Regions from separate parts of the Psychrobacillus sp. NPDC093200 genome, predicted to be linked through region 2. Evidence: a T-box and tRNA genes for the amino acid it is inferred to sense, from the RefSeq annotation. Region 2 holds a T-box; the other holds one or more tRNA genes.
What was found. The T-box of region 2 lies ahead of alaS (alanine--tRNA ligase). A T-box ahead of a tRNA ligase gene usually reads a tRNA of that ligase, here a tRNA-Ala.
Positions count from the first base shown of each region.

Region 1: it has a tRNA-Ala gene. The T-box ahead of alaS (alanine--tRNA ligase) is inferred to sense a tRNA for this amino acid. The anticodon was not compared.

Region 1 is NZ_JBNNVC010000011.1:308-15,580, forward strand. It holds tRNA gene ACQKNZ_RS19990 (tRNA-Asn) at 880-954, shown strand; tRNA gene ACQKNZ_RS19995 (tRNA-Thr) at 962-1,034, shown strand; tRNA gene ACQKNZ_RS20000 (tRNA-Val) at 1,142-1,217, shown strand; tRNA gene ACQKNZ_RS20005 (tRNA-Tyr) at 1,239-1,322, shown strand; tRNA gene ACQKNZ_RS20010 (tRNA-Gln) at 1,328-1,402, shown strand; tRNA gene ACQKNZ_RS20015 (tRNA-Ala) at 1,449-1,521, shown strand; gene ACQKNZ_RS20020 (GNAT family N-acetyltransferase) at 1,634-2,212, shown strand; gene rocF (arginase) at 2,283-3,188, shown strand; gene sigW (RNA polymerase sigma factor SigW) at 3,365-3,937, shown strand; gene ACQKNZ_RS20035 (anti-sigma factor family protein) at 3,952-4,599, shown strand; gene cdaA (diadenylate cyclase CdaA) at 4,720-5,556, shown strand; gene ACQKNZ_RS20045 (CdaR family protein) at 5,549-6,829, shown strand; gene glmM (phosphoglucosamine mutase) at 6,867-8,219, shown strand; gene ACQKNZ_RS20055 (type 1 glutamine amidotransferase domain-containing protein) at 8,489-9,001, shown strand; gene ACQKNZ_RS20060 (Lrp/AsnC family transcriptional regulator) at 9,282-9,731, shown strand; gene nikB (nickel ABC transporter permease) at 10,029-10,970, shown strand; gene ACQKNZ_RS20070 (ABC transporter permease) at 10,985-11,881, shown strand; gene ACQKNZ_RS20075 (ABC transporter substrate-binding protein) at 11,906-13,456, shown strand; gene ACQKNZ_RS20080 (ABC transporter ATP-binding protein) at 13,466-14,470, shown strand; gene ACQKNZ_RS20085 (ABC transporter ATP-binding protein) at 14,445-15,273, shown strand, end outside.
Region 2 is NZ_JBNNVC010000002.1:388,206-403,478, forward strand. It holds gene ACQKNZ_RS09515 (cysteine desulfurase family protein) at 18-1,151, shown strand; gene mnmA (tRNA 2-thiouridine(34) synthase MnmA) at 1,168-2,283, shown strand; gene ACQKNZ_RS09525 (tetratricopeptide repeat protein) at 2,298-2,954, shown strand; gene recD2 (SF1B family DNA helicase RecD2) at 2,978-5,413, shown strand; T-box leader at 5,452-5,665, shown strand; gene alaS (alanine--tRNA ligase) at 5,712-8,345, shown strand; gene ACQKNZ_RS09540 (IreB family regulatory phosphoprotein) at 8,422-8,688, shown strand; gene ruvX (Holliday junction resolvase RuvX) at 8,691-9,110, shown strand; gene ACQKNZ_RS09550 (DUF1292 domain-containing protein) at 9,122-9,415, shown strand; gene mltG (endolytic transglycosylase MltG) at 9,513-10,631, shown strand; gene ACQKNZ_RS09560 (O-methyltransferase) at 10,824-11,459, shown strand; gene ACQKNZ_RS09565 (peptidase U32 family protein) at 11,465-12,394, shown strand; gene ACQKNZ_RS09570 (peptidase U32 family protein) at 12,451-13,725, shown strand; gene udk (uridine kinase) at 13,725-14,363, shown strand; gene greA (transcription elongation factor GreA) at 14,476-14,949, shown strand; gene ACQKNZ_RS09585 (DUF1510 family protein) at 15,118-15,273, shown strand, end outside.

The sequences.
Region 1 (15,273 bases), on a different contig from region 2:
TTACACTAACGCGGCAGTTTCGTTACCGAAGGTATAAATTAGAGGATTCGGAGATGTTGGATGGCAAAGAAAAAAAGAAAAGCAGGATGGGTTTTTTAAAGAAATTTTAGGTGAGATTGGTGGTTCTATAATATTTGAAGTGGTCTGGAACATCATAATGTTTATACCAAGAGTAATAATTCACTTGATTTCAACCATTTGGTGAAGTCATTATTTCCTATTTTAACTTATAATCACTTTAGTAAAATGGACAGTAAATGCATGAGCTTGAAGATACACTTCCTCGCTCGCTTTTTGTGAATTTTAAATCAACCTTTCTCTTTAACATAAACTTGTTAATAAAAAGATAAAAAGTTCTCCATTAATAAAGAAATAGGATGGCTCCCGAAATTGTATATTCGGGAGCCGCTCTACTCGTAGGAAGGACAACAATTCCCTTATTATAAAAGCTGCATTAAAAACGTTTCGAGTGTTGTAGGTTGGCGCAGGACTGTCGATGCAATAGGATGACCGAAAAAGAGAGGGATTGTCGTGACGTAAGTCATGACAATCCCTCTCAAAAAAATCCTCGGTTATCTTATAGCAAAAGACCAGTCTGAAGCCATCAGGAAACACACTATCCATTTCAGAAGGATCAATTAAACTAACTTTCCATGTATAATTAAATATTTAAAGGCCAATATAACATGGTGAAGCAATTCCAATGAATAATTCCAAATATAGAAAAAGGACACATATTTAAACTAAATATTTTACTTTAACTCCTTAAATTCTATAATATTACATTTTAAATATTTCATTGGGAAAATATCTAAATTAAGCTTGAAATTTAAAGTATACTTGTTATAATTATATTTGTACTTTAAATGATAAGAACGTTCCGAAGTAGCTCAGTGGTAGAGCAATCGGCTGTTAACCGATCGGTCGTAGGTTCGAGTCCTACCTTCGGAGCCATTTTTATGCTTCCATAGCTCAGTAGGTAGAGTGCTTCCATGGTAAGGAAGAGGTCACCGGTTCAAATCCGGTTGGAAGCTTTTCTCATTACTAAAAGCAGGGAAAACATACATAAAAAAGTGCTTGTTTTGAAGAAAGTTTTATGCTAAAATATCTATTGTCCGGTTTTTAGTTAGGACACAGCAACGGAGGATTAGCTCAGCTGGGAGAGCATCTGCCTTACAAGCAGAGGGTCGGCGGTTCGAGCCCGTCATCCTCCACCATTTATGTTTTATGATTAGCCTGGAGGGGTAGCGAAGTGGCTAAACGCGGCGGACTGTAAATCCGCTCCTTAGGGTTCGGCGGTTCGAATCCGTCCCCCTCCACCAGTTATTGGGGTATAGCCAAGCGGTAAGGCAACGGATTTTGATTCCGTCATGCCCTGGTTCGAATCCAGGTACCCCAGCCATTACAACTCAGCATAAATTGTGGGGCCTTAGCTCAGCATAAATTGTGGGGCCTTAGCTCAGCTGGGAGAGCGCCTGCCTTGCACGCAGGAGGTCAGCGGTTCGATCCCGCTAGGCTCCATCTATAAAACTCTTTCCATTTAATATGGGAGGAGTTTTTTTGATTCAAAAAATATATTCATCATACTCTAAAAGCGTTATGATTAGAAAAAAGAACAAAGGGTGTGTAATCGGTGGAAAAATTAACTCATAAAGACGTTACGTTAAGGTTATTAACCGAATCGGATATATCTATGCTATGGGAGCTATACGAGCCTAGCGTATTTAAATATATGCTAAATAAGATAGAGGATGAGCAGCAGTTAAGGCAATGGCTACAAGCTGGTATTGAGCAGATGAATGACCAAAAAAATGCTATTGCTTATGTAGTAGAACACACTACTACCAAAAAAATAATGGGTACTACTCGCATTTATAACATAGATCGAGTTAATCATGCTTGTGAAATCGGTTCTACTTTCTATGGAAAACAATATCAACGTACACATGTGAACACGACATGTAAACTTTTGCTGCTCAATTATTGCTTTGAAGATCTTGGTATGATCCGCGTACAGTTTAAAACTGATGAGCTAAATTTGCCATCTCAACAAGCAATTGAAAGGATTGGGGGTATCAGAGAAGGTGTGTTAAGAAATGAACGCATCAGGTCTGATGGAACAGTTAGAAATGCAGTGGTATACTCCATAGTGGATTATGAGTGGGCAGAGGTTAAAAAACAACTAAAGTTTTTATTGAATAAATATACATAAAATTGCTCGGTTGAGCCAACTGACCCTTAGGATTTACAATGGATGTATGAACTGAAGGGGGTATAAAATAATGAATAAATTAAATGTATCAATTATCGGTGTTCCTATGGATCTTGGGCAAAATAGAAGAGGAGTCGACATGGGACCTAGTGCCATACGATATGCTGGTGTCGTTGAGCGTTTAAAAGCTCTTGGGCATACGGTGAAAGATGAAGGAGACATTTTAATCAGTCAAACTAGAGAAGAAAAGTCACCTAATACAACTCTTCGAAATTTAGAACAAGTGATAGAAGCAAATACAGCTTTAGCTAACAAAGTCCATTCCGTTGTGACAGAAGGAGAATTTCCACTTGTCCTTGGAGGAGATCATAGCATTGCAATTGGTACATTAGCAGGGCTCTCGGATCAATATGAAAATCTAGGTGTTATTTGGTATGATGCTCATGCTGACTTAAACACAGCTGAAACATCTCCATCAGGTAATATTCACGGAATGCCGCTAGCAGTAAGTATCGGCCTAGGTCATGATGATTTAGTGAATATCCGTGACTTTGCGCCAAAGATTAAACCGGAGAACATTGTAATCATCGGAGCACGTTCAGTTGACCCAGGGGAAAGAGAACTGATTAAAGAAAAAGGTATTAAAGTTTTCTCCATGCATGAAATAGATAAACTCGGGATGACAGAGGTTATGAATCAAACAATGGCTTATTTCCTAGAACGTAAAGTAGACGGAGTTCATTTATCATTAGATTTAGATGGACTAGATCCACTTTATACTCCTGGAGTTGGGACACCAGTACCAGGTGGAATAAGCTATCGTGAAAGTCATTTAGCTATGGAAATGCTGTATTCTTCCCATTTAATTACTTCAGCGGAGTTTGTGGAAGTAAACCCTATCCTGGATGAAAAAAATAGAACAGCTGATGCGGCAGTCGCACTTATGGGCTCATTATTTGGAGAAAGTTTAATATAATTGTTTTAAGTATTTTTTTGAAAAGCAGGCAAATGGTCTGCTTTTTCTTTTTTTAAAATCAACACAAAGCTGGAAATGTTTGATAAAATTAAAAATAACATAAAAAAATGAAACCTGTTGAATCCTTAAACGTATAGGTAGAGACAGCCGCATAGAGCGGAGGGGAAAATCACACGATGGATGCGTTAGTTAACAAGAGAATAAAACAAGTGTTAAAAGGAGATAAAGACGCATTCGCGGAGATTGTCGACCTTTACCAAAATAGGCTTTTCCAAGTTTGCTATCGAATGCTTGGCAATCGTCACGAGGCTGAGGACATTGCACAGGAAGCATTTGTGCGAGCCTATATTAATATTCACACGTTTGATCAAAAAAGAAAATTTTCAACATGGCTTTATCGTATAGCAACAAACTTATGTATCGACCGTATACGTAAAAAAAAGCCTGATTATTATTTAGATGCAGAAGTAAAGGGTACGGAAGGTCTAGATATGTATTCCCAAATTGCAGCGTCTGAGGAACTTCCTGAAGAAGAACTGATGAAGCTAGAGCTACAAGAAAGAATTCAATATGAGATTAGCAGGCTTCCTGATAAGTATCGATCCGCAATTGTACTTAAATATATGGAGGAATTATCTTTACAGGAAATTAGTGAAATTTTAGACCTCCCATTGGGTACAGTGAAAACAAGAATTCATAGAGGTCGGGAAGCACTTCGAAAACAATTAAGTAAACAACCTAATCTGTAATAGGAGGAATCATGATGAGTGCGTGTCCAGAACGAATTGTTCACTATATGCATGAATATCTAGATGGTGAAATTAGTCGTGAACACGAGCTGGAGCTCAAATCACACTTGCAATCATGCCCGGAATGTCGTAATCATATGCACGAGCTGAGCGATGTGGTGGCTTTTGTGAAGGGTGCTGCTCATGTAGAGGCACCAAATGATTTTACTCTTTCCGTTATGTCTAGACTTCCAAAAGAGAAATCACATACTGGAGTAAGCAGATGGTTCAGACAACATCCGGTTATGACTGCAGCTGCAATGTTTCTTTTGTTAATGAGTAGTGCACTTTTCTCAAATTATAATAACGATCAGCAATTTTCGTTTACTAAGCAAGAGCATGTAATCGTCGAGGGAGAAACGGTTATAATCCCTGAAGGACAAGTCGTTAAAGGCGACTTGGTAGTTAAAAATGGGGATGTTAGAGTAGATGGTGAACTGGATGGTAATCTAACAGTTATTAATGGTTCCATTATTGATGGCTCTAAATATATGGCTTCTACCGCAAATGTTACAGGTAAAACGGAGGAAATAAATCAAGTATTCGATTGGCTATGGTATACCATAAAAGATAGTGCTAAAGGTATAGCTTCATTCTTTAAAAATGAAAAGACAAACGAATAAAAAGTCTATCCAGGAAACTTTGGATAGACTTTTTTCGTTAGAGTTAGAAAGAGAAATCTATACTACATGTATGTTATACTTACTTTATATGGATTCGCGAGGAAAAGTGGGGGATGCCCAATGTCGTTTATGGAACAATTTACGGACTTGATGCCAGTGAATGTAATCGTCAATATTTTAGACGTTTTATTCGTATGGTTTGTTATATATAAATTAATAACTCTTATTAAAGGAACAAAAGCAGTTCAATTGTTAAAAGGTATTTTTGTAATAGTCATTGCAAAGGTAGTAACAGACTTTCTAGGCCTGGATACTCTAGGCTGGATGTTAAACCAAGTAATTGAATTTGGTTTCTTAGCTATCATTATAATATTCCAACCTGAAATTAGAAGAGCGTTAGAACAAATAGGTAGAGGTAAATTGTTCTCTAGAAGCTCACTGCATGAAGAAGAAGAGCAAACTCGTTTAATAGAAGCAATGACCAAGTCGGTTAGCTATATGGCGAAAAGACGTATAGGAGCCTTGATTTCTATAGAAAGAGAGACTGGATTAACGGAATATATAGAGACAGGAATAACTCTAAATTCCCACTTAACTTCTGAGTTGATGATTAACATCTTTATTCCAAATACACCACTACATGATGGCGCTGTTATTGTTCAAAAGAATAAGATAGCCTCTGCTGGTTGTTATTTGCCGCTTTCTGAAAGTCCTTTTATCTCTAAAGAACTTGGAACAAGGCACCGAGCTGCAATAGGACTCAGTGAAGTCACAGATGCGATAACAATTGTGGTATCGGAGGAAACAGGTGCAGTTAGTCTTACATCTAATGGAGACCTACATCGAAATCTTTCTATAGATGAATTTAAAAATCATTTAACAAGACTTTGGTTTGGTCCATCAGAGGAGCAAGCAACACCTTCTAAGTGGCTATGGAGGGGGAAACAAAATGGATAGAATGATGAATAATCCATGGCTTTTGCGAATTATCACACTTACCTTTGCCATACTGCTGTTTGTATCCGTGAAATCTGACATTGAATCTGACAATCAGAACTCAAGCAGCAAAACGATAGATATGATAAGAGAAGTACCGGTAGAGATTTATTATGATGATGAAAATTTAGTTGTGACTGGAGTACCTGATACGGTAGACGTCAATATAGAAGGCCCTACTCAGCTCGTAACATCAGCAAAAATCATGAAGGATTATAAACTATTTGTAGATTTAAGAGAACTTCCAATTGGAGAACATAGAGTTGCCATTTCGAATGAGAATTTCTCCGAAAAGTTAAAGGTTCGTACTGATCCTGTTTATGTAAATGTTGTAATAGAGGAGCGTATCACACAAGAGTTTAAAGTCGACCTAGATATGAACGAAAACTTATTAGCAGAGAACTATGTATTAAAATCTTCTAGTGTGGAACCAAAAACAGTTACGATTACAGGTGCAAAAAGTATCATTCAAAGCATAGGTTATGTAAAAGCAACTATCTCAAGTGAAAAAGGCATCAATAAGTCCTTTGAACAGCAAGCAAGTGTCAGAGTCCTGGACTTAGACCTGAACAAATTAGATGTATCTGTTGAACCAAGGACCGTGCAAGTTAAATTGACTGTGGAAGAATACAGTAAAGAAGTACCAATTTCGATTGTGAGAAAAGGAACGCCTAAGGCTGGGTTAACAATCAATAATATATCTAAAGACACAGAAACCGTTCGGATATATGGCCCACGAGCAACGGTGGATAAAATTGATAGGTTGAATGTCGATGTAGATGTGAGTAAAATTGAGAAAGCCGGTACATTTGATGTGAAGCTGACTCAACCTGAAGGAATCACAAGGATATCTCAAGAAAAAATTGAAGTAAAGGTTGATGTCACCGAAGCCCCTTCTACAACTGAGGCAGAAGAAACGGTGAAAGAAGAGGATACATCTGCATCCAGTGAAATAATAGAAAAATCCTTTCCAGGTATGAAAATCGCTATAAAGGGTTTACCTGAGGAATTAGAGAGTAAGTTTAATGTTCCTGCAGATGGGGTTGTCGTTTTAGTGGGAAAGGGAACAGCTGAAGCATTAGAGAAAGTGCAATCAGGGGATATATCCATATATGTTGATGCACAAAATTCAGAAGTTGGAGAAGCGATTCTCCCTATTCAAATTGATGGCCCTTCGAATATAGAATGGCAAACATCTGAATCCGAAGCAAAACTAACGATAATAGAAGCATAAAAGCAGGATAACAGGTAATTAAGGAGAGTAGATCAAAATGGGAAAATATTTTGGGACAGATGGCGTAAGAGGTGTAGCAAACTCTGAACTAACACCAGAACTTGCATTTAAATTAGGTCGTTTTGGCGGTTATATATTAACAAAAGAGTCAAAGGAACGAGCAAAGGTATTGATCGGAAGAGACACACGTATTTCTGGTCATATGCTAGAAGGCGCCCTTGTTGCAGGTCTTTTATCGGTTGGGGTAGAAGTAATGCGCTTAGGTGTAATTAGTACACCAGGTGTAGCTTATTTGACTAGAGTAATGAGTGCAGATGCAGGTGTCATGATTTCTGCTTCCCACAACCCTGTGGAAGATAACGGCATCAAATTCTTTGGTTCAGACGGCTTTAAACTTTCCGATGAACAAGAAGAAGAGATTGAGCAACTGCTTGATGCAGAGAAGGACGAACTTCCTAGACCTACTGGTGGGGGAGTTGGATCGGTTTCCGATTACTTCGAAGGCGGACAAAAATACATTCAATACTTGAAGCAAACGATCGATGAAGATTTCGTCGGTATCCATGTTGCTTTAGATTGTGCGAATGGGGCTACATCCTCTTTAGGGACTCATGTATTTGCTGATTTAGATGCTGACCTATCAACGATGGGCGTTTCTCCTAATGGCTTAAATATTAATGATGGAGTAGGCTCTACTCATCCAGACGGCCTAGCGAAATTTGTTTTGGAAAAGGGAGCAGCTGTTGGTTTAGCATTTGATGGTGATGGAGACAGACTTATTGCAGTGGACGAAAAAGGTAACATAGTTGATGGCGACCAAATTATGTACATCTGTGCCAAGTATTTAAATTCCCAAGGACGTTTAAATAACCAGACGGTAGTTTCTACTGTTATGAGTAATATGGGCTTCTACAAGGCGCTAGAGGCAAATGAAATGACTAGCGTTAAAACTGCTGTAGGAGATCGCTATGTTGTAGAAGAAATGAAGAAAAATGGATATAACTTGGGTGGAGAACAATCAGGACATATTATTTTCCTAGATTACAATACAACAGGCGATGGATTGCTGACTGGTTTGCAGTTAGTGAACATCATGAAGGTAACTGGTAAAAAACTTTCAGAGCTTGCAGCTGAGATGAAGATATACCCACAAAAACTAGTTAATGTTCGTGTAACAGATAAGCATGCTGTAACAGAAAATGAAAAAGTAGCAGCAATTATTAACGAAGTAGAGACTGAAATGGCTGGAAACGGCCGTGTATTAGTGCGTCCATCTGGAACAGAGCCATTAGTGCGTGTAATGGTAGAAGCTTCCTCCGAGGAAGACTGTGAAAACTATGTGAGCCGTATCGTAGAAGTTGTAAAAGCTGAAATGGGCCTAGTAGAATAAATAGAAATCATTCAATATAAATATTTTGCATCCTCGACTGTTAGTTCCTAATGGTCGAGGATTTTTTTGTATGTAAAGAGTCATAGTACATAGCAGTTGTTTTCTGATGTTCTCAATTCCTTTCAGATAGGTTACCCAACAAAGGTAGGGAGAATTCTAAAAGGAATTAGACGATTAGTCTATCCTCAACTATTATTTTTATCAAAAATGTTTAATGCACCTTAAAGTGTGGAATTATAAGAGAGAACAAACAATTGAGGAGTGAGGAAATGGCTAAAGTAGCAACATTAATCACAAATATGTTTGAGGACTCAGAATACGCCAAACCAGCACAAGCACTAAACGAAGCTGGGCACGAGGTGTTTGCAATTGAAGAAGAGGCTGGAAAACAAGTAACAGGTAAAAACGGAGAAGTAAATGTAACGATTGACTATGGGATTGATGATGTAAAACCAGAGGAATTCGATGCATTGTTCATTCCTGGCGGTTTTTCTCCAGATATTTTACGTGCGGATGATCGCTTCGTACAATTTGCAAAATACTTTATGGATGCTAAGAAACCAGTATTTGCAATCTGTCACGGACCACAACTTTTAATTACTGCGAAAACATTAAATGGTCGCGATGCAACTGGTTATAAATCCATTCAAGTGGATCTAGAGAATGCTGGCGTTAAGTTCCATGACGAAGAAGTATTCGTTTGTCAAAATCAGCTAGTAACAAGTCGTACGCCTGACGATATTCCGGCATTTAACCGTGAAATCGTGAAGCTGTTAGCTTAATGTAAATAGGAAGGCTCTTCAATTAGCCTTTCCAAAAACAAAACTATAGAACTTGAAAAGGCAAGAATGCTGTTAAATCAACGCATTCTTGCCTTTAATTATGTGTTCTAAAATTTTCTATTTGGTTCAACCACGCATTATGTATATGCAAAAGATATATAGATTTTTTCAATGTAAAGAGTAAACTGTATTTTTCTTTACATTATGTCGTTATAATGATATTTTTGCTTTCTAAAGTAAAGTTAATCATCTATTATATTAGATGGGAGGGAGATATACAATGGGAATTGATGCGGTAGACAAGCGAATTCTAGAACTGTTAACAGCTAATGGTCGATTATCATATGTAGACATTGGGAAGGAATTAAATCTTTCTAGAGTTGCTGTAAGGGAGAGGGTTCATCAACTACAGAAGGAAGGAATTATTGAAAGATTCACTGTAGTGATCAATTCTGAAAAAGTAGGTAAAGGGGTATCCGGCTTTTTTGAAGTGGATTGTGAGCCTTCATCATTAGTGGAAGTTGCAGAGAAACTAGCAAACAACCCAAGTGTAGCGAGTTGCTACCAAATGACAGGACCTTCCACCTTACATATGCATGTGTTAGTTGATGACTTCATTAGCCTAGAAAAATTTATCAATGAAGAGTTGTATGCATTAGAAGGTATTACGAGAGTTGAAAGCCATATTTTATTGAGAAGATTTAAAAGTCGTAGTGGCTTAAAATTATAAAAGGCATCCTTTAGAGGATGCCTTTTTGCATGGACAAAAAGAATGGAAGCGTTTACTTTTGTACAAAATAATAATAATACATAAAGTAATAAAATAGGAGATATTCTATTCGAAAAGTAATGGATAAATTATTTATTAAGTCTAAAAGTAAAGAATAAATGAAATAAATAAATTTATTTGAAAATTCATATAGATTTTTGTGAATTGTTGTATTATAATCAAAACTATTAAAATTCAGTCATTTGTTAACCAAAAACAAAGAAATGATTAACAAGTGTAGAAAAGGTTGGTGGGATTGTGATTTCTTTAATAGTAAGGCGTGGTATACAGCTTCTTTTCTTGCTTTTCGGTATATCATTTCTAGTATTTTCATCTATGTACATAGCGCCTGGGGATCCTGCCACTATGGTAGGTGGGCCGACAGCAACCGAATCGGATTTGGAGTCCATAAGAGAAAACTTGGGACTAAATGATCCTTTCCTAGTTCAGTACGGTCGATATGTAAAAAATGCGGTTCAAGGAGATTTTGGTTACTCCTATCAATCTAAACAATCAGTTTCTGAGGCAATAGCTATCCGGCTACCAAATACTTTTAAGTTAGCCATTGCGAGTATGATTGTCGCCATCATAATAGGGGTGGTTGCCGGATTGATATCAGCCTTAAAGCAAAACTCATGGCTCGATATGACATCTACTACTCTAGCACTTGCAGGAATATCCATACCGAACTTTTGGTTGGGAGCATTGTTGATATTAGTATTTGCTGTAAATTTACAATGGCTTCCAGTAGGTGGTTTATCAGCACCTTTTTACACGTTAGAAGGCTTTAAGCAGATGATCCTTCCTGCAATCACACTTGGCACTAGTGCAGCAGCAATGATTTCGAGGATGACAAGATCCTCCGTGCTAGAGGTAGCTAAAGCCGATTATGTAAGAACGGCCAGAGCAAAAGGTGTAAAAGAAAGGTCAGTCATTTGGGTACATACTCTAAAAAACGCAATGATTCCAGTAGTGACGGTCATTGGTGTTAACTTTGGTGGCTTACTCGGAGGAACAATTATTACGGAAAAAGTGTTTGCAATCAACGGAGTTGGAAGGTTGATGGTGGATGCTATTGCACAAAGGGATTTCCCAATGGTACAGGCTTCCGTTTTATTAGTTGCAACATTATTCGTGGTCGTGAATCTCCTTGTTGATATTGTCTACACATTCATAGACCCAAGGATAAGCTATGACTAAGAAGGAGGGATCATATGTCTAATACCATTTCAGTTAATAATAAACTTCCAACTGCAACAAGAAAGAAGGATAAGGTAATAGTTACGACGATGAAGCGCCTCTTTAAAAATAAATTGGCAGTCTTAGGTTTTGCTATTATCTTAGGGCTGATTATCATGTCTGTCTTTGCTCCATGGTTAGCAACATATGACCCATCAAAGCAAAACCTTGTAGCAAGTGAACTTCCAGTCTTTTCAGACGGACATTGGTTAGGGACAGATAATTATGGGCGAGATGTTTGGTCTCGTATTGTTTATGGATCAAGGATTTCTCTATTAGTGGGAATCGCAGCCGTTAGTCTTGGGTTGCTTGGAGGAATTACTCTTGGGTTGCTCGGTGGCTATTATAAAAAGCTAGATGGAATCATTATGAGAATAGTAGATTTGCTCTTCTCCTTCCCTGGAATTCTGCTTGCTATGTTAATCATAGCTATCTTAGGTACTAGCTTGGTCAATGTGGCGATAGCCATTAGTATTTGGTCAATACCAAGCTGCGCGCGCATAGTCAGAGGTTCGGTACTTTCTATTAAACAAAAAGAGTACATTATGGCTCTAAAATCATTAGGAGCGTCTGATTTAAGGATTATGATTCGTCATATTCTACCCAACGCCATGGCACCGATCATCGTGTTTGCCACAATGAGAATGGGAACAGCTATCCTCTCAACAGCTTCTCTCAGTTACTTAGGATTAGGGGCACAGCCTCCTACACCAGAATGGGGAGCAATGATTTCACAAGGGCAAAGTTATATGTGGACGTCACCTCATTTAACAATTATTCCTGGAATAGCAATTATGTTAACCGTGTTTGCCTTTAACGTACTAGGAGACGGATTAAGAGATGCATTAGATCCAAATATGGACATCCAATAAAAAGAAGTAGAGGAGAATATGAAAATGAAGAAAAAATGGTTATTTATTTTATTATTTGTTGTTTCAATCGTGCTAGCAGCTTGTTCTGGAGGAGAATCCTCATCAGCACCAAAAGAAAACGGTGGTTCCGGAAGCGATATTAGTGGTAAAACCTTTACTTATGCAACTACAACAGATGCTGTTGGCTTGTCACCAATCATGACCAACGATTCTCCTTCTGCAAATGTTATTGAACAGGTTTATGAAACACTTTTTCAACGTAACTCAGAAACATTGGAAATTGAACCAAAATTAGCAGAATCCTATGAAAATCCTGATGAAAATACATGGATCTTTAAACTAAAAGAAGGCGTACAATTCCATGATGGAACTCCATTTAACGCTGAAGCTGTTAAGTATACTTTTGATAAATTACGCGACCCAGCAACTGGTGCGCCACGTGCTTCTCTTTTAGAATCAGTGGAAGAAATCACAGTGGAAGATGAATACACAGTGAAAATTACAACGAAATATCCTTATGGAGCGTTCTTAGCAGCACTCTCTCATACAAACTCGGCAATCGTAAGCCCGAGCGCTGACCAAAAACAAGATTTGATGAAAGAGCCAGTAGGTACAGGACCATTTAAATTTGTTAGTTGGACACCTGGAGACCAGTTGGAGCTAGAAGCAAACGAAGAATATTGGAACGGAGCACCTGATTTAAAGAAAGTAGTGTTCAAGGTGGTTCCTGAGGTTTCTACAGCAATTTCTATGCTACAAACAGGTGAGGTTCAATTTATCGATAACCTTCCAACAGAACAAATCAATCGTTTAGAATCGATGGACAACATTGACATTCAAAAAATAGATGGCTCTCCAGTCTATTACTTTGCATTTAACCACTTAAAAGAAATGAATCAAGATCCGGAATTCCGAGAAGCAGTTGTTTCAGCAATAGATCGCGATGCGTTTGTCTCTAAATTGAATGGATTAGGTGTTAGAAGTGATAGCGTAGTTGGACCAAAGGTATTTGGCTATGATAAGTCAGCAGAGAATGCTGGAACTCCTTACGATTTGGATCATGCAAAGGAATTAGTGGAGAAAAATGGATACGGTGATCAACCACTAAAATTATTAACAGCTAACCGTGCTAATACAACATTAATGGCTGAAATAGTACAAGCTCAACTAGTAGAGGCAGGATTTAAAGTAGAAATCGAGTCTATGGAATGGGCAACATACTTAGACTCAGCTCGTGCAGGCGAATATGACTTAACATTCTTAAGCTGGTCAAATGTAACGGGAGATGGTTCTGAATTATTTTACCCGAACTTCCATAGTGACAATGTAGGCTCATCTAACAGAGCACAATATAGCAATGCAGCATTTGACGACTTAGTAATGCAATCACGCACAACAGTTGATCAAGAAGAGCGCGCAAAATTATTAGACCAAGCAAACAAATTAATGCTAGAAGAAAATGCTGTAGTAGTTATGTATCACGGAGTTGTTACATCGGCTTTGGATAACACCTACACAGGATTGAACCTAGATTCCACTGGTAAATGGACATTAAAAAATGTAACTGGAAAGTAGGTATATCTGATGAGGGAGACATTATTAGAAGTGAACAATTTAGTAACTGAATTTCGCACGGCAGACGGTAATGTTCAAGCCGTGCGAGATGTCTCCTTTTCTGTTTCAAAAGGAGAAACACTGTGCATCGTTGGTGAGTCTGGCTGTGGTAAGAGTATTACATCCTTGTCAGTCATTGGTCTTTTGCCAAGCAATGGTAAAATCGCTGCAGGTCAAGTCAAGTATGAGGGAAAAGAAATTCAAAGCCTTCCATACGAAGAATTGAGAAAGATGCGGGGCAATAAGATCTCGATGATTTTCCAAGAGCCGATGACAGCACTCAATCCAGTATTGACAGTGGGATACCAATTGAGAGAGCCTTTAATGCTTCATCATGGATTATCTAAATCGGAGGCACACAAACAAGGTATTGATCTGCTAAACCAAGTAGGAATCCCTTATCCTGAAAAACGGATGAGTCAGTATCCCCATGAGCTGAGCGGAGGAATGAGACAGCGGGTTATGATTGCAATTGCTCTCTCATGCCATCCTGGTTTACTTATTGCGGACGAACCTACAACAGCATTAGACGTGACAATACAAGCCCAAATATTAGACCTCATCAATGAGTTAAAGGAAAAGCTAAATATGGGCATCATGCTCATTACACATGACATGGGAGTAGTAGCTGAGGTAGCGGATAAGGTTATGGTGATGTATGCAGGCAAGAAGGTTGAGGAAGGCATGGTAGAAGATATCTTCAAAAATCCAAAACACCCGTATACTCAAGGACTTTTAAACTCTGTGCCAAATGTAGACGATCCTGATTTTGAATTAGAGCCTATTCCTGGCTCTCTTCCAAGTCTGCAGGAGAAAATTCAAGGTTGCAGATTTCACCCACGTTGTAAGTTTGCCACCGCAAAGTGTAAAGAGCTGGCACCACCAGAGATAAATGACGAGCAGGGCCACATGGTAAGTTGCTGGTTATACGAAGAGGAGGAAGTAAAAAATGGTCAACTTGTCACCCAAAACTGATCAGAAGGTCCTCCTTGAATTAAATGGAGTTAAAAAGTATTTCCCTATTAAAGGCGGGATATTAAAACGAGTTCAAGGTCATGTGCAGGCAGTTCAAGAGGTAAACCTTAAGTTATATGAAGGAGAAAGCCTTGGGGTAGTTGGAGAATCAGGTTGTGGCAAATCTACCTTAGGTAGAGCCATCTTAGGACTAGAGGAACTGACAGCTGGAAAAGTAATATTTAAGGAAAAAGAAATTCAAAACCTTAAGAGAAAAGAGAAGTTAAAGTTTGTTAAGGAAATGCAGATGATTTTTCAGGACCCTTTTGCATCCCTAAATCCTAGACAGAGAATTGGGCATGCATTAGAAGAGGTCTTTGTTATGCATACAAACTTAACAAAAATAGAAAGGCGTAATGCTGTAATAGACCTCCTAAATGAAGTAGGGCTTAGAGAGGAGCATTACGAACGTTATCCTCACGAATTTAGTGGTGGGCAGCGTCAAAGGATTGGGATAGCTAGAGCTATCGCCTTAAATCCTTCCTTCGTTATATGTGATGAAGCTGTTTCTGCTTTAGATGTATCTGTTCAAGCTCAAGTTTTAAAGCTATTAAAAACTCTTCAACAAAAATACCAGCTGTCTTACTTATTCATCTCTCATGATCTAGGAGTAGTTCGCTATTTTTGCGACCGAGTGCTAGTTATGTATTTAGGTAATACGGTAGAGCTTGGCACAGTAGAGGACTTATTTAAAAATCCAACGCATCCTTACACTCAGGCGTTGCTGTCCGCTATTCCACGTCCTTCGGTAAATCGAAGTTCGA
Region 2 (15,273 bases):
GGAGTTAAGAGTTCATCATGAATAGAATATATTTAGATCATGCTGCTACAACGCCAATGGCAGAACAAGTGGTCAATACATTTGTAGAAGAAATAAACCAAATATACGGAAATGCATCTAGTATTCATCAAACAGGTAGAAACGCTAGGAAAAAACTAGACGATGCTCGAGCAATTCTAGCTCACTCTATTGGCTGCCATGAAACAGAGATAACTATTACGAGTGGTGGGACAGAAGCTGACAATTATGCGATATTTGGGACAGCATATGCCCGTAAAGATGTAGGTAAGCATATTATTACTACACAAATAGAACACCACGCTGTTTTGCATGCCTGTGAACAACTTGAAAAAGAAGGCTTTGAAATAACCTACCTACCCGTAGACAGTTCTGGCTTAATCAGTATTGAATACTTGAAAAAATCATTACGAGAAGATACTATTTTAGTTTCTGTAATGTTTGCAAACAATGAAGTAGGAACGATTCAGCCAATTAAAGAAATTGGAAATCTCCTAAAGGATCACCAAGCATACTTCCATACGGATGCCGTACAGGCCTACGGCAGTGTCAAAATAGATGTACAAGAGTTCCATATTGATATGCTAAGCGTATCAAGTCACAAAATTAATGGACCTAAAGGAATTGGTTTTTTATATCAACGAAAAGATATTTATTTAAAGCCATTATTGTATGGTGGACAGCAGGAACGAAAAAAACGAGCAGGCACCGAAAATGTCCCTGCAGTTGTTGCATTTGCCAAAGCAGTTGAGCTTAAACAGCAAAATATAGAGGATAACAATTCGCATTATCGTAAGCTAAAGGATGCTTTTGTCAAACAGTTGGAGAAAAATGGAGTAGATTTTAAAATCAACGGGACGCAGAACGAGGTTCTAACCCATGTTGTGAACTTAAGTATTCCGAAAACAGATGTAGAGACATTCCTCGTCCAATTAGATTTAGCAGGAATCGATGCCTCAAGCGGCTCAGCTTGTACAGCAGGCTCTATAGATCCATCCCATGTGCTAGTTGCTATGTACGGAGAGAGCTCTCCAGAACTAAGAAACTCAGTACGTTTTAGCTTTGGGCTAAACAATACTAAAGAAGAAGCTGTAGAAGCAGCTAACAAAATAAGTGAAATTATTCTTGGATAACTGAAATGAGTGAGTAATGATGAAGAGAAAAGAAGATACAAGAGTTGTAGTCGGTATGTCAGGAGGAGTTGATTCCTCCGTTGCTGCCTATCTTTTAAAAGAACAAGGTTATGATGTAATCGGGATTTTCATGAAAAACTGGGATGATACAGATGAAAATGGAGTTTGTACGGCAACAGAGGATTATGAAGATGTTATTAAAGTATGTAACCAGATTGGTATACCTTATTATGCTGTTAATTTTGAAAAACAATATTGGGATAAAGTATTTTCATATTTCTTAGAGGAATATAAAGCGGGACGAACACCAAATCCTGACGTAATGTGTAACAAAGAAATAAAATTCAAAGCATTTTTAGAGCATGCATTGGCACTTGGGGCTGATTATCTTGCAACGGGTCATTATGCTCAAGTAGAAGTGCGAGACGGCCAAACGAGGATGCTAAGAGGCAGAGATAATAATAAGGACCAGACCTATTTCTTGAACCAATTGAATCAAGAACAGCTTGAAAAGGTTATGTTCCCAATTGGACATTTAGAAAAGAAAAAAGTGCGGGAAATTGCTCTGGAGCAAGGACTTGCGACAGCTACTAAAAAGGATTCCACTGGAATTTGCTTTATAGGTGAGAGAAATTTCAAAGAGTTTCTAAGTCAATATCTACCAGCTAAACAAGGTACGATGGAAACAATGGACGGAAAAGTGATGGGCAAACATGATGGCTTAATGTACTACACTATTGGCCAACGTCATGGCTTAGGCATTGGTGGTTCAGGTGATCCTTGGTTTGTTATAGGAAAAGACTTGAAAAGAAATGTTTTATTAGTTGGACAAAATATCAATAATGATGCTTTGTTCTCTACAAGCCTTACTGCTACTGATTTATCTTTTACAACTACATTAGACAAGCCAGCATCTTTTGATTGCACAGCTAAATTCCGTTATCGTCAAGAAGATGTAGGAGTTCATGTAGAGCTACTGGCTGACAATCGTGTTCGTGTAATATTCGATCAACCAGTTCGTGCGATAACTCCTGGTCAAGCAGTTGTTTTCTATAAAGGGGATGAATGCCTTGGGGGAGCAACAATTGACGAAGTATTTAAAGATGGTCTTAAACTGGATTATGTAGGTTAACGGAGGTAATGGATTTGAATTTTAATGAACTAGGAATCCAAGCGATTCAAGAAGAAAATTATGAAAAAGCAGCAGAGTTATTTACAAAAGCAATTGAAGAAAACCCAGAAGAGTCAATTGGTTATATTAATTTTGGCAATTTACTAGCTTCTATGAATGAAAACGAACGTGCGGAGCGTTTCTTTCAAAAAGCAATTACTTTAGACGAAAATGCTGCAACTGCATACTATAGCTTAGCAAACTTGTATTTTAATGCTGAACGCTTTGAAGAGGCTGCCAAGTTATATGAAAAAGCAATTACAAATGGTATAGAAGGCCCGGATGCTTATTTTATGCTTGGTAAAAGCTTTCAAAAAGTGGATCAAACTAAGCTTGCCCTTCCATATCTTCAGAGAGCCTATGAATTGGACTCCCAAGATATTCAGATTAAGCTAACATATGGCATAGCACTTGCAAGTATAGAAATGTTCGATGTGGCAGAACCAATCTTCAAAGAAATTTTAGCATTAGATCCAGAAAATGCAGATGCTCATTACAATATGGGGGTATTATATGCCGTGTCTACTTCAGACACAGAAAGTGCCCTTAAGCATTTGAAAGAAGCTTTTACCATTCAACCAAACTATGATCAAGCAAGATATGTGTACGATATGATTTCTCTACGTAATTAAGAAAAAGTTAGGAGGCGGTTGTGATGACAAATGAAATGATTAATAATGAAAAGCAATTTATTGCTGGTCGACCAATCGTCTCTATTTTTCATAATCCCCAAAACCTGTTCTCCATCATTAAATTAAAAGTAAAATCAACAAATACCGTATATAAGGAGAAAGAAATAATTGTAACTGGTTATTTTCCTCCATTGGTTTTGGAAGAGGCATATAAATTTACTGGTTATATTAAAAATCATCCTAAGTATGGGGTTCAATTTCAGGTAGAAACTTTTCAAAAAGAAGTTCCTGCTACTGAGACAGGTATAGTCCATTATCTTTCAAGTGATATGTTTCCTGGAATAGGGAGAAAGACTGCTGAGCAGATTGTGAAAAAGCTTGGAGAAAATGCGATCAATCGAATTTTAGATGACCCTTCTGCATTGGATATTATTCCAAGGTTGGCAGAGGAAAAGAAGCAGACAATCAGAGCTACCTTGGAGCAAAATCTAGGCTTGGAAAAAGTAATGATTCAGCTAAATGAATGGGGCTTCGGTCCACAAATAGCGATGAAAATCTATCAGGTCTATAGAGAAGAAACAATCTCTAAACTAACTGATAATCCATATCGTTTAATAGAAGATGTGGAGGGTGTTGGTTTTGTTCGTGCTGATGAGCTAGGCTATAAGCTTGGGATAAAAGGAAATCATCCGGACCGCATAAAAGCTGCTATCTACCATTTACTTCAATCATCTTCACTGAGTGAGGGACATGTTTTTCAATATGCTGAGCAACTTCTTGAAGACGTTAAAAGAATGCTTGAAAATGCCCAAAGAGAAGAAATCTCTTATGATGCTATAACCAAATGCTGTATTGAACTCGCAGAGGAAAGCCGTATTGTTGGGGAAGTTAACCGATTTTATATTCCTTCTCTATATTTTTCAGAGGTGGGAATCAGTTCGAAAGTGGAAACCTTGTTAACAGAGAAGGACCTTCATCATTTTCCGTTGTCGGAGATTAAAAAGCATTTAGGGGCATTAGAGGAGCGCTTAGGTGTTCAATATGCAAAAACACAAATTAAGGCGATTGAAACCGCTCTGAACTCTACTATAACTCTCTTAACGGGAGGGCCTGGAACCGGGAAAACGACTGTTGTAAGAGGAATCGTAGAGCTCTATGCAGAGCTACATGGACTATCCTTAGATCCAAAAGAATGGGCGAAAGAACAAAAGCCGTTTCCTATTGTTTTGGCAGCTCCTACAGGGAGAGCTGCAAAGCGTTTAAGTGAATCGACCGAGCTACCAGCTATGACGATTCATAGACTACTCGGTTTTAATGGGCAAGAAGATAATGATACAGAAGGCAAAGAGATTGAAGGTAGATTAGTAATTATCGATGAGACTTCCATGCTAGACACGTGGCTAGGGCATCAGCTCTTAAAGGCAATCCCCAAAGACGCTCAAGTCATATTTGTAGGTGACCAAGATCAGTTGCCACCTGTTGGTCCGGGTCAGGTATTAAAGGATCTACTGGCTTGTAAAAGGATACCTACAGTGGAGCTTGTCGATATTTATCGTCAATCTGAAGGGTCCTCAATTATTGAGCTAGCACACGAGATGAAAAAAGGAAGTGTGCCTGCAACTCTAACTGCGAAAACTAAGGATCGCTCATTCATCAAGGCTTCTCCGGAACAAATTCCTAAAGTAGTAGAACAAGTTTTGAAAGCAGCATTATCGAAGGGACAATCCATCCGAGAAATTCAGGTTCTAGCTCCTATGTATCGTGGACCGGCTGGGATTGACACGCTAAATAAGATGATTCAAGAAATGGTCAATCCAAATCCAGACGGTACAAGAAAAGAGATGACCTTCGGAGAAACTATTTATCGGATTGGAGATAAAGTACTTCAGCTGGTCAACCAACCAGAAAGTAATGTCTTTAATGGTGATATGGGTGAGGTAGTGGCTCTTTTTAAAGCAAACGAAACAGTGGAAAAGAAAGAGATGCTAGTCGTATCATTTGATGGCAATGAAGTAACATATGAAAAAAATGATTTGAATCAAATTACTCTTGCCTATTGTTGCTCTGTCCATAAGTCACAAGGCAGTGAATTCCAAACGGTTATTATGCCGGTTACTAGAAGCTATATGAAAATGCTTAGACGCAATTTGTTGTATACAGGTATAACAAGAGCAAAAAACTTTTTAATTCTTTGTGGTGATCCGGAAGTTTTTACTTTTGGAGTGAAACGAACGGATGATTTACAGCGTTTAACAACGTTAAAGGAACGTCTTGCGGACGAAGAAACAGTAGAAGATGCAAAATCAATAGCTGAAGAAATAGAAGCAAAAGAAGCTACAAGTCAATCTACGCATGATGATTTAGTCACTACTTATTTATCCTTAGACAATTATCATTCGATTGACCCAATGATTGGCATGAAGGGTATAAATCCCTATCAGTTCTTAGATTCGGATTGACAGAGGACAAATAGTTACTTATAATCAGAATTGTATATATGAAAATGTAGACGGAGAAAGTACTATTGTTACCTGATTAGAGAAGGGTTCCATGGCTGAAAGAATCCCCAGATTATAACAATTAGGAAAGCTACTTCTGAGTGCAGCTAATACCTGCCGTTTAACCGCGTTAAGGTTTCTTGAGAGACATGGCAGAAATACACTGCTATGTAACTAGGGTGGTACCGCGAAATAATAGCTTTCGTCCCTTTTAGGGATGAGGGCTTTTTTTATTTTATTTTTTTAGGAGGAATGAAAGATGAAACAGTTAACAGGTGCACAAATTAGACAAATGTATTTAGATTTCTTTATCGAAAAAGGCCATACACAAGAGCCTTCAGCGCCACTTGTACCCATTAATGATCCATCATTATTATGGATAAATAGTGGTGTTGCAACTCTAAAAAAATATTTTGATGGACGAGTGATTCCAGATAATCCCCGTATCACCAATGCACAAAAATCAATCCGTACGAATGACATTGAAAATGTGGGAAAGACGGCAAGACACCATACCTTCTTTGAAATGTTAGGGAATTTCTCAATTGGAGAATATTTCAAAAAGGAAGCTATCCACTGGGCGTGGGAATTTCTAACTGATGAAAAATGGATGGCTTTTGAACCCGAAAAACTATCAATTACGATCCATCCTGAGGATGAAGAAGCATATGTTATTTGGAGAGATGAGATCGGCATTCCAGAAGAAAGACTTATTCGATTAGAAGGAAATTTCTGGGACATCGGAGAAGGTCCAAGTGGTCCAAACTCCGAAATATTCTATGACCGAGGCGAGTCCTATGGCAATGATATAAATGATCCTGAGCTATATCCAGGAGGAGAAAATGAACGTTATTTAGAAATTTGGAACTTAGTTTTCTCTGAGTTTAACCATAACCCTGATCATACGTACACTCCACTTCCAAAGCAAAATATTGATACAGGCATGGGATTAGAGCGTATGGCTAGTGTGGTGCAAAATGTTCCAACCAACTTCGACACAGATTTATTTATACCTATCATTCGACAAACAGAACAAATTTCTGGAAAAGAATATAGACTAAATAGTGTAGACGACGTTGCATTCAAAGTAATTGCAGATCACATTCGAACTGTTGCTTTTGCGATTGGAGATGGGGCTTTACCTTCAAATGAGGGAAGAGGTTATGTACTTAGAAGGCTACTACGCAGAGCAGTTCGTTTTGCAAAACAGCTAGGAATCGACCAACCATTTTTATTTGAACTAGTGCCTGTAGTAGGAGAAATTATGCAAGATTTCTATCCAGAGGTTACAGAAAAGAAAGATTTTATTATGCGAGTTATTAAAACGGAGGAAGAAAGATTCCACGAAACGTTACATGATGGACTTAGCATTTTAGAAAAGGTTATCGCAGAACAACGAGCTAAGGGAGAATCATTTATTCCTGGTACTACAACCTTCACGTTATATGATACTTATGGCTTTCCTATTGAATTGACCGAAGAATACGCGGAGGAAGCTAATATGACGGTTGACCATGAAGGGTTTAGAGCGGAAATGGAAGCACAGCGTTCTAGAGCACGTGCAGCTCGTCAAAACGTAGATTCCATGCAAGTTCAGTCAGAGGTATTTAGTAACCTTCAAGACGCTAGCGAATTTATAGGCTACGATACTCTTAGTGTAACAACAAAAGTTTCTTCTATAGTTTTGGGGAAAGATCTTGTAAAATCTGCACATGAAGGCGAAGAGGTAAAAGTTATATTAACGCAAACGCCTTTCTATGCTGAAAGTGGTGGGCAGATCGCAGATCATGGTGTAATCGAAAATGATAACTTCCGAGGCTTTGTAAAAGATGTCCAAAAGGCTCCAAACGGACAGAATCTTCATACTGTAGTAATTGAATCAGGAGAAATGATTGTTGAAGCAGAGGTTGTGGCAACAGTGGACCAAAAGCTAAGAGGACTGACGATTAAAAATCACTCTGCTACACATATTTTGCATCAAGCACTAAAAGATGTGTTAGGAAGCCATGTAAACCAAGCGGGCTCATACGTTGGACCCGACCGACTTAGATTTGACTTTTCTCACTTTGGACAAGTTACAAAGGAAGAACTTGAAACAATTGAGCGTATAGTTAACGAGAAGGTGTGGGATAATATTCCGGTAGTAACTGGCTACCATAATATCGATGAAGCTAAAAGTATGGGAGCAATGGCTCTTTTTGGTGAAAAATACGGGGATATAGTTAGAGTCGTTCAGATGGGAACTTATTCTTTAGAGCTTTGCGGTGGTGTACATGTTAAAAATACATCAGAAATTGGCTACTTCAAAATTCTCTCTGAAAGCGGTATTGGAGCAGGAACACGACGAATTGAAGCTGTTACTGGAAAAGGCGCATTTGAGGTTGTCAAGGAAGAGGAACAACTTCTTTCGGAAGCAGCATCATTATTGAAAGCTCAGCCAAAGGATATAGTTATGAAGGTTTCCCAAATACTATTAGATTTAAAAAACATACAACGAGAAAATGAATCCTTATCTGCAAAAATTGCAAATAGTGAAGCAGCATCTGTGTTATCATCAGCACAAACAATTAACAATGTTACCGTGTTATCTGTTAAAGTAGAAGCAAAAGATAACAATCAACTGCGACAAATGATGGATGATCTAAAACAAAAAATGGATAAATCTGTAATAGTTCTAGGAGCAGTGGATGGGGAAAAAGTGATGATTTCTGCAGGCGTGACAAAAGATTTAGTGGGCGGGAACTACCACGCTGGAAATATCGTCAAACTAGTAGCAGAACAATGTGGCGGTAAAGGTGGGGGACGTCCAGACTTCGCAATGGCTGGGGCTAAAGACGCAAGCCAACTTGAAACCGCACTTAACTCAGTTTACGAATATATCAAATCAGTTTAAACTTATCCGAAAATAGGGTATACTTAACAAATAACTAAGCAAACTTCATTACCAAATTGAAAGCGAGGTGCTGATCATGAGCTCATTTGATAAAACAATGAAATTTAATTTCCCAGAGGAATCGATGGAACAAGAAGTAAAACATGTGATGCTTCAGGTCCACTCTGCGTTAGAGGAAAAAGGGTATAACTCTATCAATCAAATTGTTGGCTATTTACTTTCTGGTGATCCAGCTTATATTCCTCGCCATCAAGATGCTCGAAATATGATCCGTAAATTAGAACGTGATGAAATTTTAGAGGAGTTAGTCAAGTTCTATATTAAAAAGAATAATGAGGCGTAATTATGAGAATAATGGGTTTAGATGTCGGTTCTCGCACCGTGGGTGTTGCTATAAGTGACGCTCTCGGGTGGACAGCCCAGGGCATAGAAACAATCAAGATTAACGAAGATGTGCAAGAATTTGGAATTGAGCGGATTGATGAATTGGTAAAACAACATCAAGTAAGTGAATTCGTGGTAGGTTTTCCTAAAAACATGAATAACTCGATTGGTCCCCGTGCAGAGGCATCAGAGCAATTTGCCAAGCTGTTAACTGATAAATACAACTTTCCTGTTACATTATGGGATGAACGATTGACAACGATGGCTGCAGAACGTATGTTAATAGATGCGGATGTTAGTCGAAAAAAACGCAAGCAAGTTATTGACAAGATGGCAGCTGTAATGATTTTACAGGGATATCTTGATAGAAAAAACAGATGAGGTGACCACAAATGGACCACGGACAAGAAAATATCACAGTAGTTGATGAAAACGGGAACGAACAGCTTTGTAACGTACTATTTACATTTGAATCAGAGGAATTTGGTAAATCTTATGTACTTTATTATCCAATCGGTGCTGAAGAGGATGAAAACGAAGAAATCGAAATTCATGCTTCTTCCTTTACTCCAAATGAAAACGGAGAAGACGGAGATTTACTTCCTATCGAAGATGATGCTGAGTGGGATATGATTGAAGAAATGTTAAATACGTTTTTAGATGAAACAGAAGAAGACGAAGACTAATTCAAGCTTAAAAAGGATGGACTGAGTATTCTCAAGCCATCCTTTTTCTTTTTGTACAGCATCATGTATAATAAGGGAGAAAAAAGGGGGCAAGCCCGTGGAAAACAAATCTAAAAAAGAGATAATGTTTAATCGAATGAAAAACAAAAAAAAAGAAGTAAAACTTGTTAGAAGAATTGTATTAGTAATCGCCTTATTCATTATACTAGTTGGAGCTATTGGCGGATACATAGGTTATAACTATGTTAAAGGAGCACTTTCACCGATGGATCCAGATTCGACGGAAAAAGTAACGGTGGAAATTCCTATTGGGTCTGGCATTGATAGCATTTCTTCTACACTTGAAAAGAATGGTATTATTAAAGATGCTAGGATATTTAAATACTATGTAAAATTTAATAACCAATCTGATTTTCAGGCTGGCACGTATGATTTATCTAAGGATATGACTTTAGATGAAATTATCGAAAGCCTAAAAACTGGTAAAATATACAGAGAACCACTATTTTCTTTAACAATTCCAGAAGGTTTAACTTTAGAACAAATTGGAGAAGTAATTGAAAAGAAAACAGGAAACTCTTCAAAGGAATTTTTTGAACTAGTTACTAGTGATGAGTTTGTTGAAAGAATGATGGCAAAATATCCTGCATTGCTTACAGAAGAAATTAAAGGCGAAAACGTCCGTTACGCATTAGAAGGTTATTTATATCCATCGACTTATCCTTTTTTCGAAGAAAAACCGACTAATGAAGAGATTGCAGAATTGTTATTAGCACAGACAGATAGAACTATGGCACCTTATTATGAGTTATTACAAGCAGAAGAAAAATCTGTTCACTGGCTTTTGACTTTTGCTTCATTGTTAGAAGAGGAAGCTACTGCTCAAACAGATCGTCAGAAAATTTCTAGTGTGTTTTACAACCGATTAGAGATTGATATGCCATTACAAACAGATCCAACTGTGCTTTATGCTCTAGGCAGTCATAAAGAGCGCGTTTTATATGAGGACTTAGAATATGAAAACCCATATAATACTTACACAAACAAAGGATTACCACCTGGTCCAATTGCAAATGCCGGGAAGTCCTCCATTGAAGCTGCTTTGGACCCAGAAGATACTGAGTATTTTTATTTCCTAGCTGATAAAGAAGGAAAAAATTATTTCTCCGTCACATATGAGGAACATCTTCAAAAAATTGACGAACATTTAAAATAATAAGCATGCAGGAGAAGGAAGGTTATCGCTTTCCTTCTCCTGCTATGTTATTATTAGATGGGTTTTTTCATTGACCCTGTAATATTAAACAGTTGAATATACTTGTCTATAGGAGTAGAATTTCGAGAAAGTACAAAGACCCTATACACTACATAAGGAACCAACCTGGCATCTAAAAGGAGTAACAAAGCAATGAACATTAGTGAAGACTTTATGAAAAATCTTATTAAACCGAGAGAGTCCATATTAATTGAAATGGAGCAATATGCACTAGAAAACCATGTTCCGATAATGCAACTGTCGGGGATGGAAGCATTACTACAGCTTCTCTCTCTTCAAAAGCCTTCCTCCATTTTAGAACTAGGAACAGCGATTGGTTATTCCTCTATGCGCATGGCTATGAAGCTAGAAGCTACTGAAATTGTTACTGTAGAGCGTGATGAGCATAAGGCAGAACTCGCGAAGGAATATATAAAGCGAGCCAATTTGGATAATCGCATTCAAGTAGTTACTGGTGATGCGTTAGAAATAAATGACGAAGATTTAAATAACCAAAGGTTTGATGCAATATTTATAGATGCTGCAAAAGGACAATATAAAAAATTCTTTGAAAAGTACGCACCTTTGTTAAACGATAGAGGTGTTATTTACTGTGATAACATTTTGTTAAATGGCCTTTCAGAGCTTCCGATGGAGGATGTTCCTAGAAGGAAAAGAACGATGGTGCGCAATCAGCATCAGTTTTTAGAATGGCTATTGCAGCACCCAGATTATGATACAGCATTCTTCCCAGTAGGAGATGGAATGCTAGTCAGTATAAAGAGGTGACATTTATGGATAAAACGGAATTATTAGTGACTCCAAAAAATATTGAGCATATCCGCGAGCTAATTCAGGCAGGAGCAGATGCTTTTTTAGTTGGTGAGCAGTATTTTGGCTTAAGGTTAGCAGGGGAGTTTTCTGTTGAAGAAATAGCTGAGGCGACTAAACTAGTAAGAGAACATGATAAAAAAATCTATGTTGCAATGAATGGTATATTCCATAACGATAAAGTAGATGAGTTAGGTCCATATATGCAAAAAATGCAAGAAATCGGTGTGGATGCAATAGTATTTGGTGATCCAGCAGTAATCATTGCAAAAAGAGAAGCAAAAGTAACTATACCTCTTCATTGGAATACTGAACAAACAGCAACTAACTTCTTTACCGCAAATTATTGGGGAAAACGTGGAGCAACTCGAGCAGTGTTGGCTCGCGAGCTTAGCTTGGAAGAAGTTATTGAAATTAAAGAAAACGCTGAAGTAGAAATCGAGGCACAAGTACATGGAATGACATGTATGTTTCAATCAAAACGTTCATTAATCGGTAACTACTTTCTTTTTCAAGATAAAGCAATGGAAGTGGAAAATCGCTCTCAAAACAATAATATGTTTTTACATGATAAAGAGCGTTCGAATAAATATCCTATTTACGAAGATCAAAATGGAACACACATCTTTAGTCCAAATGATATTTGTATGATTGATGAGCTAGACGAATTTTTGGATGCAGAAGTGGATAGTTTGAAAATTGATGGTATTTTTCATGAGGCGTCTTATGTCACAGAAGTAACTGGCTACTACCGTCAGGCAATTGATGCATATTACGAATCACGAACTGCATACAAAGAAATTAAAAAAGAATTACTCAAAAAAATCGAAGCTATTCAACCGCCGCTTAGACCTTTGGATACCGGTTTCTATTTTAAAGAAACAGTATATTAATTGCTTAGCTCGTAGCTGAATTGTATTTTCAGTTTAGAAAGGAAAGAATACATGTGATAAGCACCAGAATAGATCATATTAGTGAATTAGTCGACGGTAAACGTGTTATTACCAAAAAGCCTGAGTTATTGGCGCCAGCAGGAAGTCTAGAAAAGTTAAAAATTGCTGTTCATTATGGAGCAGATGCAGTTTTTATAGGTGGTCAAGAGTTTGGTTTGCGCTCGAACGCAGGTAACTTTTCTATTCAAGAAATGCGCGAAGGGGTGGAATTTGCCAAACGCTATGGGGCAAAAATCTATGTAACGACTAACATTTTTGCTCATAATGAAAATATGCAAGGACTTGAGACATATTTAAAGTCTATAGAAGATGCGGGAGTTACAGGAATTATTGTAGCCGATCCATTAATCATAGAAACATGTAGAAATGCGGCCCCTAAGCTTGAAATCCATTTAAGCACTCAACAATCGCTTTCAAATTGGAAGGCGGTTCAATATTGGAAGGAAGAGGGCTTACACCGCGTTGTTTTAGCTCGTGAGACTAGCGGTGAAGAGATTAAACTAATGAAAGAAAAAGTGGATATAGAAATTGAGACATTCATCCATGGTGCTATGTGTATTGCTTATAGTGGCAGATGTACACTTTCTAACCATATGACTGCTCGTGATTCTAATAGGGGTGGTTGTTGTCAATCATGTAGATGGGACTATGATTTATATGAGACAGATTCAAATGGTGAGGAAAAAGCGTTGTTTGAGGAAGAAGATATTCCGTTTGCAATGAGTCCGAAAGACTTGAAGCTTGTTGAATCTATTCCTAAGATGATCGAAATGGGTATTGATTCCCTCAAAGTGGAAGGACGCATGAAGTCTATTCACTATATTGCCACGGTTATTAGTGTATACCGTAAAGTAATCGATTCGTATTGTAATGACCCGGCTAACTTTGTAATGAAGCAAGAATGGTTGGACGAGCTTGAAAAATGTGCAAACCGAGAAGCAGATACAGCTTTCTTCGAGGGAGAGCCTGGCGTTGAACAACAAATGTATGGAGTTCACGACAAAAAACTAGGATATGATTTTGTAGGATTAGTGCTTGATTATAACGAGGAAACACAAGTTGTGACGTTACAGCAAAGAAACTATTTCAAGCCTGGAGATGAAGTAGAGTTTTTTGGTCCTGAAATTGATAACGTACGTCTAGTAATCGAAGAGATTAAAAACGAAAAGGGTCAGAAATTGGATGCGGCAAGACATCCTTTGGAAATTGTTCAATTTTATTGCCCTGTAAAATTATATCCAAATAACATGATGAGAAAGGGGTTAAAATAATGGCTAAACGTACTCCGCTTATCATTGGTATCACTGGTGGTTCCGGTTCAGGAAAAACTAGCGTTACCCACGCAATTAGTGAAGTTTTTAAAGACCATTCTGTAGTAGTTATTGAACAAGATTATTATTATAAAGACCAAAGCCATTTGGCATTTGAAGAAAGACTAAATACAAATTACGATCATCCCTTCGCTTTTGACAATGACTTGCTTATTCAGCATGTAAACGATTTGTTAAACGACAAAGCTATTGAAAAACCAATTTATGATTATGCTCAGCATACTCGATCAAGTGAAACAATCTTAATCGAGCCAAAGGATGTTATCATTTTAGAAGGAATTTTAGTGTTAGAGGACGAGCGTTTAAGAAATTTGATGGATATAAAGTTATTCGTAGATACAGATTCCGATTTACGCATTATTCGAAGAATATTACGTGATATTCATGAAAGAGGCCGTACAGTAGAATCTGTAGTAGAGCAATATTTAACGGTAGTTCGTCCGATGCATAATCAATTTATCGAACCAACTAAAAGATATGCAGACGTAATCATCCCTGAAGGTGGTCAAAATGAGGTGGCCATCGATTTAATGGTTACAAAAATAAAAACTATTCTTGAAACTAATGCTATTGTATAATATGATGATGAAAGATTTACAAATATTTCATTAAATTCATATCAAATTAACTTAATGCATATGAATAGGAAATGTATGTTTATAAAGAGGGTATTTAAAGGAGTGTATGGAAGTGTCAACTGAGAAACAATTTCCGATGACCGTTGCAGGTAAGCTTAAACTAGAAGAAGAACTAGAAGTATTGAAAACGGTAAAACGTAAAGAAGTAGTAGAACGTATTAAAATTGCTCGTAGCTTTGGGGATCTATCCGAGAATTCAGAATATGATTCTGCTAAAGAAGACCAAGCATTCGTAGAAGGAAGAATTTCTACCATTGAATCCATGATAAGAAACGCTGTTATCATCGAAGAGGAAGGCAATAATGATATCGTTTCTTTAGGAAAAACGGTTACTTTCGTTGAAATACCAGATGGTGATGAAGAAAGCTATACAATCGTTGGATCTGCAGAAGCCGATCCTTTAGAAGGACTTATCTCAAACGATTCACCAATTGCTAAAGGCCTTTTAGGAAAGAGCACTGGAGATAAAGTGAAAATCATTACTCCAGGTGGAGAAATGGACGTAGAAATCATCTCTATTTCATAATTGGAAGATATTTTATACAAGAGGGGGTAAACAATTTATGTTTGCCCCTTTTTTGCCGTCTTGATAGTATTAAAGTTGATAGACAAAAGTGGGTAATTAAAATGAAACTTAAACCTTTTATTCGCGTCTATTAAATTATAGTTCTCTATCTTTAAAAGGAGGAAGAGTATGCCAGACCAAAACCAAAGAGTTAATTCGCGCTTAAACAATCGAAAGAAAAAAAACAATACAATTTTGAATGTGTTAATCGGAATAGTACTTCTGTTAATTATTGTGGTTATAGTTAATTTAGTGACAAGTGATGATGACAAAAACAACAGTGCA